3 regions of the Cutibacterium nasicola genome follow, and region 3 is predicted to be linked to each of the others. Evidence: riboswitches for the same ligand, from Rfam matches in the RefSeq annotation. Region 3 holds a riboswitch; each other region holds the start of a gene.

Region 1 (3,270 bases), 1.1 Mb from region 3:
TCCACCCCTCATAGCCGGCAGTCTCATGGAACTCGTTGATCCAGCGATAAGGATTGTGTAAATCAAGATCAATGAAGGACGGTTCTGGCTCATGGGTGTTGAACAGGCTGGTGGTGGGGGCGTAGGTCACTTTGAGGCCATGAGACGTGTTCCAGGCCTTGATGGTGGCAGCCTGCCGGGCGCGGAACTCGTCCTCGGCGGCCCGGACACGGGTCGCCGGTATGCCCGTGCCAGGAACGTCCTCGGCAGCCGGGATGAGGTAGGGGTAGCCGATCAGGATGACACGGGTGTGAGCCGGATCCGCCAGTCGGTGCTGGATATGTGACAGCAATGTCACCGTGTTCGTCATCGTGGCATCAGTCTTCTTGCGTGCTGCGTCAACCGTCCCGCTGCACTTTTTTGCTGACCATGCTATTTCTGCAAAGCAGTTTTCGACGACGTCAGCGAAGTTGAGGTCGTTGCCTCCGGCGGTCATGAGGATCACGCCGGTGTGGGGATCCATGGTATCGGCCTGGCTGATGATGTTGTGGTCTCCGGTGGCGATCTGGGCACCACTCCAGGCCCGCACGTCGAGTTGGTACGTTGTGTCCGTGTTTTTCTGGTTGAGCATGCCGGTGAGTACCGAACCATAGTTCTTGGGGCTGCGATATGACCCATCGGCCGGATACCCATCGACCAGGGTTCCGTTGCCTGCCGAATACGAGTCACCCAGCACAGTGATCTTCACCAGTGTGTGTTGAGGTTTGGGGGTTGGGGTGGTTGTGCAGGTTGGGGTGTTTTTGGGGGTTTGCCGGACCATGTTGAGGCGTAGCCGTGGCCGGTGATGGCCATGATTGCTTGGTCGGTGGCCATGATGTTGGGTTCGTGGTCGTTGCGTTGGGCTTGCCATGCGCCGACTTTCGTGAGGTTTTGTTGGCGGATGAGCCATTGTTTGACGGTTGTCATGTCTTCGCCGCGTTCTGCGAGTGCGCTGGCGAGCATGCCGGTGGAGTTGGCGGCGGAGTAGGTTTCCCAGTAGTCCCCGTCGTCGTGGGTTTTGGTGTTGAGTGCCCATTGGGTGGCGTGGTTGGCGGCTGTAGTGATTTTGGTGTTGTAGTTGTCTGGGATGAGGTGTGGGTTGTGTTGGAGGAGGGTTAGGTCTGATAGGGCGATACCGGTGTAGTCGGGGTCGCCGACGAAGGTCGTGGTGCCGTCGTGGTTCTTTTTGGTGTAGCCGAAAGCGCCGGCATCGGTGCCTCCAGTGCCCTGGGTGGACAACAGCTTGTCGATAATTGTTTTCGGTACTGGGCGGTTGGCTCGGGTTAGTGCGATGGTGATGAGGTGTGGGCCCCAGTACATGGTGACGCGGCGTTGCATGTTGGGGTTGGTGTCGTTGATGTAGCCGGCGAGTTTGATCCACAGGTTTCCGGTTTCCTTGCCGAGGAAGTAGGTGGGGTCGTCTCCGAGGATTTCGGCGGTCATGATGACTTTTGCCAGGCCGGCCGGGTTGTTTTCGATGTATTTCGGGCCGGTTTTTTTGAGGGCTGTGGTCATTTCTGTGACGGTGTCGGGGTGGGCATCGGAGCCGACCAGGGCGATGATGCCGTCAGCGATGCCGCCGGCTTGTCTGTAGTTCTTGGGGTCTTGTTTCCATTTGTTGGCGAGCCAGTCAGCGGCTTTTGCGACGTAGGTGCTGGTGGCGGCGGTGTCGTTGATCGATCCGGGCCACATGGCGCCTTTGACTGGGTTGGTTGGTGGGTTGAAGCAGTAGGGGGTGGAGCCGTCGTCGGTGGTGGTGAGGGGTGTGTGTGATGGGGTGGATGGTGGGTTGGCGAATGCTGATGTTGTGAATGGTGATGCGATGAGTGCACCGGCAGCGAGGCCGGCGATCCATCGAGTGAGTCTGAGCATGTGGCGGGTCTTCTTCCTGAGGCTGCGTTGCGGACAGGGAAGGCTCCCGGGTCGAACTCACCGCAGTCCTCGACGGTGTGTGATGTTCCTTCGACAACCCAGGTACTCCGACTCGGGGGTGGGCCCCTCACGGTTGCGGGTCAGTTCCGGTATCGCACCGAATTCCCCTGTGGCTGCGGTGCCAGCACCGCCCAAGGTGACGTGGATCGTCGGTCTTGGAGGGTACTGCCTGGCACAGAGTACACCTGTTAGGTGTCGGTTACCGGTCAGCACGGTGGCTAGAGCGGCGTCGTGGGAGTCTTGGTCGGTGGTGTCCCCGGCGGCGAGCTGGGCTTGGGTGCGGGCTTGGTCGTCGTAGGTGGGGGCGATTCTCATCGCGGAAGATGCCGATTGGGGTGTGCGCGGTCGGAGTCTATGGCGCGAGCCACGAAGGAGCATCCGGCACCCAGGGCCACGGCCAGGCTGGTGCGCGGCCATGGAGGAGTGCATATCGCAAGGTATTCATGCGGCACGGGAAGTCGATCAGCGTGGAACATCCTGGATCCACGAGGCTGGGTAACTGTCCGGATCCGCTCAAGGGTGCATGGGAATCACCAAGGGCTACACCGTCTGACGAGGCTTGATAAGCGAGATGAGGATTCCGAGAAGGCAAAGAACCCCGGACAATATCGCCGACATCACGTCCGCCCGATCCTTGATCGGCCATGACCACCAGGATGTGTAATTTTCCGTTCTCCCCAACAGAAAGCTTGTCAGAACCCAGATGATTGCAGGGGTGGATGACAATTTCTTGATGCCAATGGCGTTTGTGAGAAGGTTGAAGCCGGACAGCCCAACGATGTTGCGGGTGGAGACAATTCCGATGATCGATTGCGCGCCCAGGCTCTCCAACCAAGCGCTATGTGTCCTCTCAGCATTTTCGCAGTCGAGATCGATAATCTTCGAAAATCCTGGCTTGGTCCTGGATGGACAGCCGATCCATGGACTTCAGCCATTCGCGCGTCTCAGGAGAAAACTCCTGACCCGTCATCGCTATTCCCGAATGTTTCGTCAGTCAGGCGACGACGCGATCCTGAGTGTCGAGAACCCAGACTGCCACCTGATCTTTGTGGTCCTGACACGGGGCGATGGCCAATCCCGAGGCAACGGTCATAACCGCCTTCGACGGCGGCTCAGATACGGATATCGCAGATGTCGACCGCCACATGGTTTCGTGGGTTGATTCCTGCGCACCTTGCCTGTATTCCTTGGGGACGTGCTCTCCACGCTGTGTCTGCTTTCCGGGCCACGGGGCCCAACAGCTCGAGATCGTGAGATTCCCACGCGCACACCACGGGATCACTATCTCTCAGACAGATCTGTGGTCCGGTTCGGGGGCGG
Region 2 (3,270 bases), 230 kb from region 3:
CGGAACGGTGGCGACGGCCAGGGTGATCGTCGATCCCCATCTCAAACCGGTGAACGACCCGAGGGTCCAGGACAAGGCTGATCGAGCGGCGTTCGACTCGCCGAACACCATGATCATCATGGACACCGCCGCCCCGCACAACTGTCCGACGGCCACCCCAGCCAGGATCGTCCGGCTGGCGGGTAACTCCCCGGACTTGCCAGTGGCCATGGCCAGCACCATGATCAGGGCTCCGACCGCCCCACCGAATGAGGCCAGTGCCATGAGGACGGACTGCCCCAGAGCGCTGGAGATCCCGACGATAAGGACGAAGACCGCACCGACCGAGGCTCCACTGGAGATGCCGAGCAGATAAGGATCAGCCAGGTCATTACCCGTCAGGGTCTGCAACACCGCGCCACACATCGCCAGCAGGGCACCCACGGCCATTGACCCGATGACACGCGGGGCCCGCAGCTGCCAGACGATCTGATCGTCGAGAATAGTAACGTCGGCACCCTCGATGAGGCGGAATCGTCGGGCCATCACCTTCGCGACGTCATGGACAGGAAGGTGCACCGCCCCGATTCCCAGCACCACGAGGACACTACCGACCAGGGCGATGATGAAGCCGGCGACGATCAGCCAGCTGCGCCAGCGACTCACTTGCCGGCGATCTTCGCCAGACCGTCATTGAGAGTCTTGGCACCGTCCACGAGTTCGGCACCAGGGGTGCTCTGGGAGAACGGCACGGTGACGAATTTGTTCTCCTTGACGGCCTTCATCTGGCTGAGGACGGGGTCCTTCCTCATATAGTCGATCTTCGACGTCGCCGTGGACCAGCTGGCATCGGCGACGACGATGACGTCAGGATTGGATGCGACGATCTTCTCCCAGGAGCCGTCTGACCAACCGCCGTCCAGACTGGCGAACAGGTTCTTGGCACCCACCGCATCCATGAGGAGCTGCGGACCGCCATGACCGGCACCGATGAACGGGGTCTTGTCCCCGGAGTCGAACCACACGATGGACGTACCGGTGCCGTGCTTGTTCCCGGTGACCTCCTCGAGGGCATCGCGTTGCTCGGAAATAGCCTTGTCAGCAGCCTTCTTGGCGCCGATCAGGGTTCCGACCTCGCGCATCTCCTTCCAGACGTTGTCCCAGGTCGCCTCGACTGACGGCGTGCCCTTCGGGCAGCCGAAGGGACTGATATAGGTGGCAATTCCCTGCTTCTTCAGCTCATCGCGGGTACCGACAGCCTTGTCGGTGAAGGCACTGGAATACGACGACAGTGCCAGATCAGGCTTGGCAGCAAGGAAGGTCTCCTTGGACGGGTATTCCTTGGAGAGCACCTCGACCGAGTCATAGGCCTTCTTCCACTTCGTCGGGATGTCACTGTCAAGGTACGCGGTGCCGACGAGTTTGGACTCACCGCCGATGGCCAGCACGTCCTCGGTGGCTCCCTGGTTGAGGGTCACCGCCCGCGTGGCAGGCTTGTCAAGGGTGACCTGCTGACCGCAGTTGGTGATGGTGACCGATCCAGAAGCCGATACGGAGGCGGAAGCCGATGGTGAGGACGCGGAATCCTTGGGGGCACCGGCACATCCCGCGAGCAGGAGGGTGGAAAACACCGACGCCACGAGGGCGCGGCGAAGGAATGACGAGGTGACGGGCATGAGGAAACCAACTTTCTGTGTCCGGCGTGCGCGGCCGAGTACCGACAGGGCGTCGTCAGGTGGTCTTCGGGCTCGACCTCGTCTCCGTTCCCGGCTCCTTCCCAGTGCTCACGGCACCAGTGGCGTCGGCCGGGGCAGATCAGTCATACCGCTGCGCGTCAGCTCCGGCTTCTCACCGGATTCCAGCGCTGATGGGGGCACCAGCAACCTGACCCGAGGATGTTATCACCCCCTTCGTATACCCTCCGTCAGGGGTGATTCACCTCACTTGAACCGATCACCGAAACGAATCGTCGTCTTCCGGTAAAAACTTTGTTGTAGGCGGCTCGACGCGGGTCCCGCAGCCATCCCATTCCCCTGCGGCCGTACCGGGGACGAGGGTGCGCTTGACGGTCCTCGTGACTCGGCCACGCATCCTGTCCGAGATGGACTTGGACAGGCTGGGAGTGCGAATTCCGAACTTCATCGACCCGATGACTGGAGGACGAGCCATCCTGTAAGCCAGGTCGGATGCGGAGACATCCCCGCGTGAATGAGCAGCGAGGCGTGAAAATGCCTCGGGTCATGCCACCCCGACCTCGGCCACAGCTCGAGGCCCTCCACGGCGCGACGTCACGATCGCCCCAGATCCGCCCGGCCATACGCCAGACCACCCTGGTCGCCCACACCAGCCCCTCAGGCCCCCGCCAAAGCTCTCGCGCCGCCCCTCAAGGGCCTGTCTCGCGACCCGCCCCAGCGCAATCGTGCGCACCGCCCGGGGAGTCTTCGGAGGCCCCCAGGTGGCATCAGCGCCGCCGGACAACAGCTGTCGATCAATCCTCATGCGATCGCCAGCGACTCGATCCCATGTCAGTCCGCGTAACTCCCGCTGCCTCATGCCAGTCGCAGCCACCACCACGACCATCGACCGCTGACGTGGTGTCATCACCGTCGCGATGTGATCCACCTGGTCGATTGAAAGAATCGCCAGCTTCGACGGCCACACAGCTGGCAGGCGGACCCCCACGCGCGGATTGACCTCAATGATCTCGTCATCAACAACCTGTCGCGCCGACTCGCGCCAATCCAACCGCCCCGTCATCCACCGATGCATCCACTCATCCAGCGTCACACCGGCAGCTTTGACGGACTGACCTCATGCTCGCGGATCAGGGCCGCCGCCTCCTTGTGGGCACACGAGCGCCAATGGCGCCAACCGGTCGTCCACCCAGACCACCTGCCAACGCTTCCCACGGCTCCAACGTGCACTGCGCACCCTTTTACCGCCGTTAGGGTTGGCGTCGTTCCATCGATCCCGCACATTCCCCATCAGCGGGCAAGCTGGGCGACCCTGCCCCGGGTGACACCGAGAATGGACGCACACTCAGCCATCGTCAACCCCTGCGCGCGAAGCGTCCGCACAGCTTCGCGTGAGGCGACAGCGGCGGCTGCCTGGGCCTCGATGGCTGCGCGGGTTTGTGCCCGCGCAGCCATCGCCTGATCGTATCCGCCGATCTCGGGAATAATGGTGATGTCCCAATCGTCATGACTGGTGGCCTCGTCGAGGGTGTCGAGGTAGTCGCGTACCTGCCGGTCTGCCTGGTCGAGGGTGCGAACTTGGGTGCAATTGTCGTCG
Region 3 (3,270 bases):
CGTCATGGCACCACCGCCATCAGTACTCTATCCGCTACGACTGGTCGGCGCAGTTCTCAAACGTGAGCCTGGAGGAAGTGCGACCTGCTGCCCTTGACGCAGCACGCGCCTTCCTCCAAGCCAGCACCGACGAGGCGGCGGTGGAATTGGCCAACTGTACGAGTCGTGAGTTGCTGTCCCGGTTGAACGCCATTGATGGTGAGGGCAAGCTCACCAATGCTGCTGCTCTGGTCTTTGTGGGGCGTCCCGAGCCATGCCTTGACTACATACGTCGTGACATGCCCGGTCAGGACAGCGGTGACCGAGTACGTATTGGTGGGGTATCACTGCTTGAGCAGCTCCAACGGGTGTTCGCCGTCGCGCGGGCGTACAACCCTTTATCGCATGTGTCTTCGGGACTTGTCGAGGGGCAGGTCCGCCAGCTGCCGGAACGTGCCATTCGTGAGGCCATCGTCAATGGGTTGGCTCATCGTGAATGGGGGCTGCCCGATGCAACGCTCATCGAGCACAATGGAGCCGTCTTGCGAGTTACCAGCCCCGGAGGATTCTTCGGAGGTGTGACGGCTGAGAACATCATCACCCACCCATCGACGTCCAGAAACGTTGCTCTCACTGAGCTCTTGGCATCACTTCGAATTGCAGAACGTGAAGGTATCGGAGTTGACCGTATGGTTGGTGATTTGCTTCGCCGGGGGCTTCGCATGCCGACCATTCGGGAAATTGACGGTCCCTATGTGGTGACGACGCTTTCCGGTGTCGATCCTGACGTGGCATGGACATCGTGGCTCACTGGTATGGATGTTCCCGAGCTCATGCAAAATCTCCGCACTTTGATGGTTATGCGTTTCCTCACTGATCATCTCTGGATCGACGAGGACATTCTTGCTCCCTACCTGCAAGTCCCCGTCGAGGAAGTTCACGAAACTCTTGAGCTTCTACGGCAGACGGAGTGTGATGGCGAACCCTTGCTGAAGCCCATCCGCGGCGTTCCCGACGAAGTCCTCCCCGCGTTTACCCTCTCCAAGAGAGCAAACAAGCAGCTGGACATGGAATATGCGAATCGCGGTTTGAAGCGTTCAGTGCCTAGTAGAGCAGTGACGGCTCGTCAATATGCCCGGCATCGAGGGCGTATCAGTACGACAGAATTGGGCGTCATCCTGGATGTGTGGGCTTCCAACGTCGGACAGGTCCTCAAGGATCTCATGGCTGACGGAGTACTGCAGCCTTCGTCAGAGGCAATGGCAGGTCGCGGATTTCACTACCTGTGGACAGGTGACGAGGCATCCTGACTTTTTCAGTCCTTATGATCCATCTCGCCAAGTTCCTGGTCAGGCAGAGCGTGTTCCGGTACACCGGAAAGCTAAGTGCACTTCCCCTTTCGGGGCGGTGGAGCACAACTTTTTGACCGAAAGATTGTACTTGCACCCTCGGATTGGGTGTCTGGGTGCAGTCTTCGAGGCTGCTCCCTGTGGTTCTGGCTGCTGAACCAGTCGAGAAAATTGTGCTTACCCTCGCGCTTGTGCTGTTGAGCAGAATTTTTCAGCCACAAAGTTGTACTCCAGGCATGAAGCGGCGGCGGGAGCACAACTTTTCGCAGTGTGGGGAGCTCTGCGCGGTATGGAGATCCTGTCGGTGGCGGTGTTGTGGTCCGTTCGTCTCTGTGGCAGATGTGTCAGGAGTCGTGGTGTCTGTCACCTGGTGTGGCACGAGGTACCTTGCCGAACTGAATTACCACGCGGGTGCGAAGTACCCCGTCGATTGCGCTCGGTGGGTTCCGAGGCGTGTGCCGCACGCGATCCGGCATGTCTGTGACAAGGGGCTGGCGGACGGCACGTCGCGAAGTGCGTGTCACAGGTGCTAGCCTGTCTCGCATACATGGTGCGGCCCCGATGAGGCCGCAGTGAATCCGGTGAGAATCCGGGACTGTTGCGCAGCGGTGACGGTGACGACGTCGGCAAGACCACTGGGAGTGATCCTGGGAAGGGCCGACCGAGAGTGATCCGAAGTCCGAAGACCCCATGTATGACTTGTGTCGTTCGGGCCTCGCATCAAGGTCCTCGCACCCAGAAGGAACAGCTATGCCTTCCTCGAGACGGTCGGCCGAGCGTGACCGCCGGTTGCGGGTGGCACCCCTGGTGATCATCCTCGTCGTGCTCATCGTCGTCAGCGCCGTCGTCTCGCTGACCATTGGTTCGGAACCATTGCCAATGCGTGGCGTTCTTGACACGGTTGGTGCCAGGATCACTGGTGAGCCGGGCCCCGACCCGACGATCGATGTCATCGTCTGGGACCTGCGTGCCCCCAGGGCACTGCTGGCGATCATCGTCGGAGCCGGACTCGCCCTGGCCGGAAGCGGTATGCAGACCCTGGTGCGCAACCCGCTTGCCGACCCCTACCTGCTGGGTGTCTCGGCCGGTGCGAGTGTGGGGGCCACCGCGGTCATCGCCCTGGGGATGTTTGCCTCCTGGGGCCCTCACCGGCTCACCATCGGAGCCTTGGTGGGGGCATTGGGCGCCGCCGGTCTGGTGTACCTCATCTCCATGGCCCAGGGCGGCATGACGCCGCTGCGGCTGGTGCTCTCGGGCGTCGTGCTCTCTGCGGCATTCTCGGCACTGGCGAGTTTCCTCGTCTTCCGCAGCTCGGACCCGCGCGCGGCGCAGTCGGTGCTGTACTGGATGCTGGGATCGGTGTCCGGTGCCACTTGGGACAGTTTGTGGGTGGCAGCCATCGTCACCGCTCTGTCCGTGGTGCTCATGATCGCCTTCTCGGGTTGGCTCGATGCCCTGGCGGCTGGCACCGACGTCGCTCGATCCCTCGGCATCCCCGACACCAGGGTGCGTAAGGCGTTGTTCGTCGGCAACTCGGTACTCGTCGGGGTGCTCGTGGCGGTCTCGGGCGGCATCGGATTCGTCGGACTCGTCATTCCCCACATGTCACGGCTGCTCGTGGGAGCCAGTCACCGGTCGATGCTGCCCGTCGCCGCCGCCATCGGCAGTCTCTTCCTGCTGTGGGTGGACGTCGGCGCCCGCGTCATCGCGGCACCACAGGAGGTGCCTCTCGGCGTCGTCACCGGGTTCATCGGCGCTCCCATCTTCCTGTACCTCATGGGGCGCAGCCAGTACCGATTCTCGAGTGAGTCATGACACGTCTCGAAGTTTGCAACGTCCAGTGCCGCATCAACGACCGCATCATCGTCGACGACGTCAGTTTCACCGCCGAGCCGGGGGAGCTCACCGCCATCGTCGGCGTCAACGGAGTCGGCAAGTCGAC

The links. A riboswitch is a leader RNA that binds a small molecule or an ion and turns the genes downstream of it on or off. The one in region 3 is predicted to bind cobalamin.
Positions count from the first base shown of each region.
Region 1: another riboswitch for cobalamin. It lies ahead of ACUCCZ_RS01330 (prenyltransferase/squalene oxidase repeat-containing protein); the one in region 3 lies ahead of ACUCCZ_RS08645 (FecCD family ABC transporter permease).
Region 2: another riboswitch for cobalamin. It lies ahead of ACUCCZ_RS07455 (ABC transporter substrate-binding protein); the one in region 3 lies ahead of ACUCCZ_RS08645 (FecCD family ABC transporter permease).

Region 1 is NZ_CP199745.2:294,720-297,989, forward strand. Features, by position in the region: partial or broken gene ACUCCZ_RS01325 (PKD domain-containing protein) at 1-730, opposite strand, end outside; gene ACUCCZ_RS01330 (prenyltransferase/squalene oxidase repeat-containing protein) at 724-1,890, opposite strand; cobalamin riboswitch at 1,971-2,104, opposite strand; partial or broken gene ACUCCZ_RS01335 (2-oxoglutarate synthase) at 2,286-2,363, opposite strand; partial or broken gene ACUCCZ_RS01340 (hypothetical protein) at 2,491-2,754, opposite strand; partial or broken gene ACUCCZ_RS01345 (hypothetical protein) at 2,801-3,270, opposite strand, start outside.
Region 2 is NZ_CP199745.2:1,596,903-1,600,172, forward strand. Features, by position in the region: gene ACUCCZ_RS07450 (FecCD family ABC transporter permease) at 1-645, opposite strand, end outside; gene ACUCCZ_RS07455 (ABC transporter substrate-binding protein) at 642-1,655, opposite strand; cobalamin riboswitch at 1,697-1,882, opposite strand; gene ACUCCZ_RS07460 (hypothetical protein) at 2,218-2,748, opposite strand; gene ACUCCZ_RS07465 (antitoxin HicB) at 2,964-3,270, opposite strand, start outside.
Region 3 is NZ_CP199745.2:1,827,935-1,831,204, reverse strand. Features, by position in the region: gene ACUCCZ_RS08650 (RNA-binding domain-containing protein) at 1-1,289, shown strand, start outside; cobalamin riboswitch at 1,860-2,035, shown strand; gene ACUCCZ_RS08645 (FecCD family ABC transporter permease) at 2,124-3,143, shown strand; gene ACUCCZ_RS08640 (ABC transporter ATP-binding protein) at 3,140-3,270, shown strand, end outside.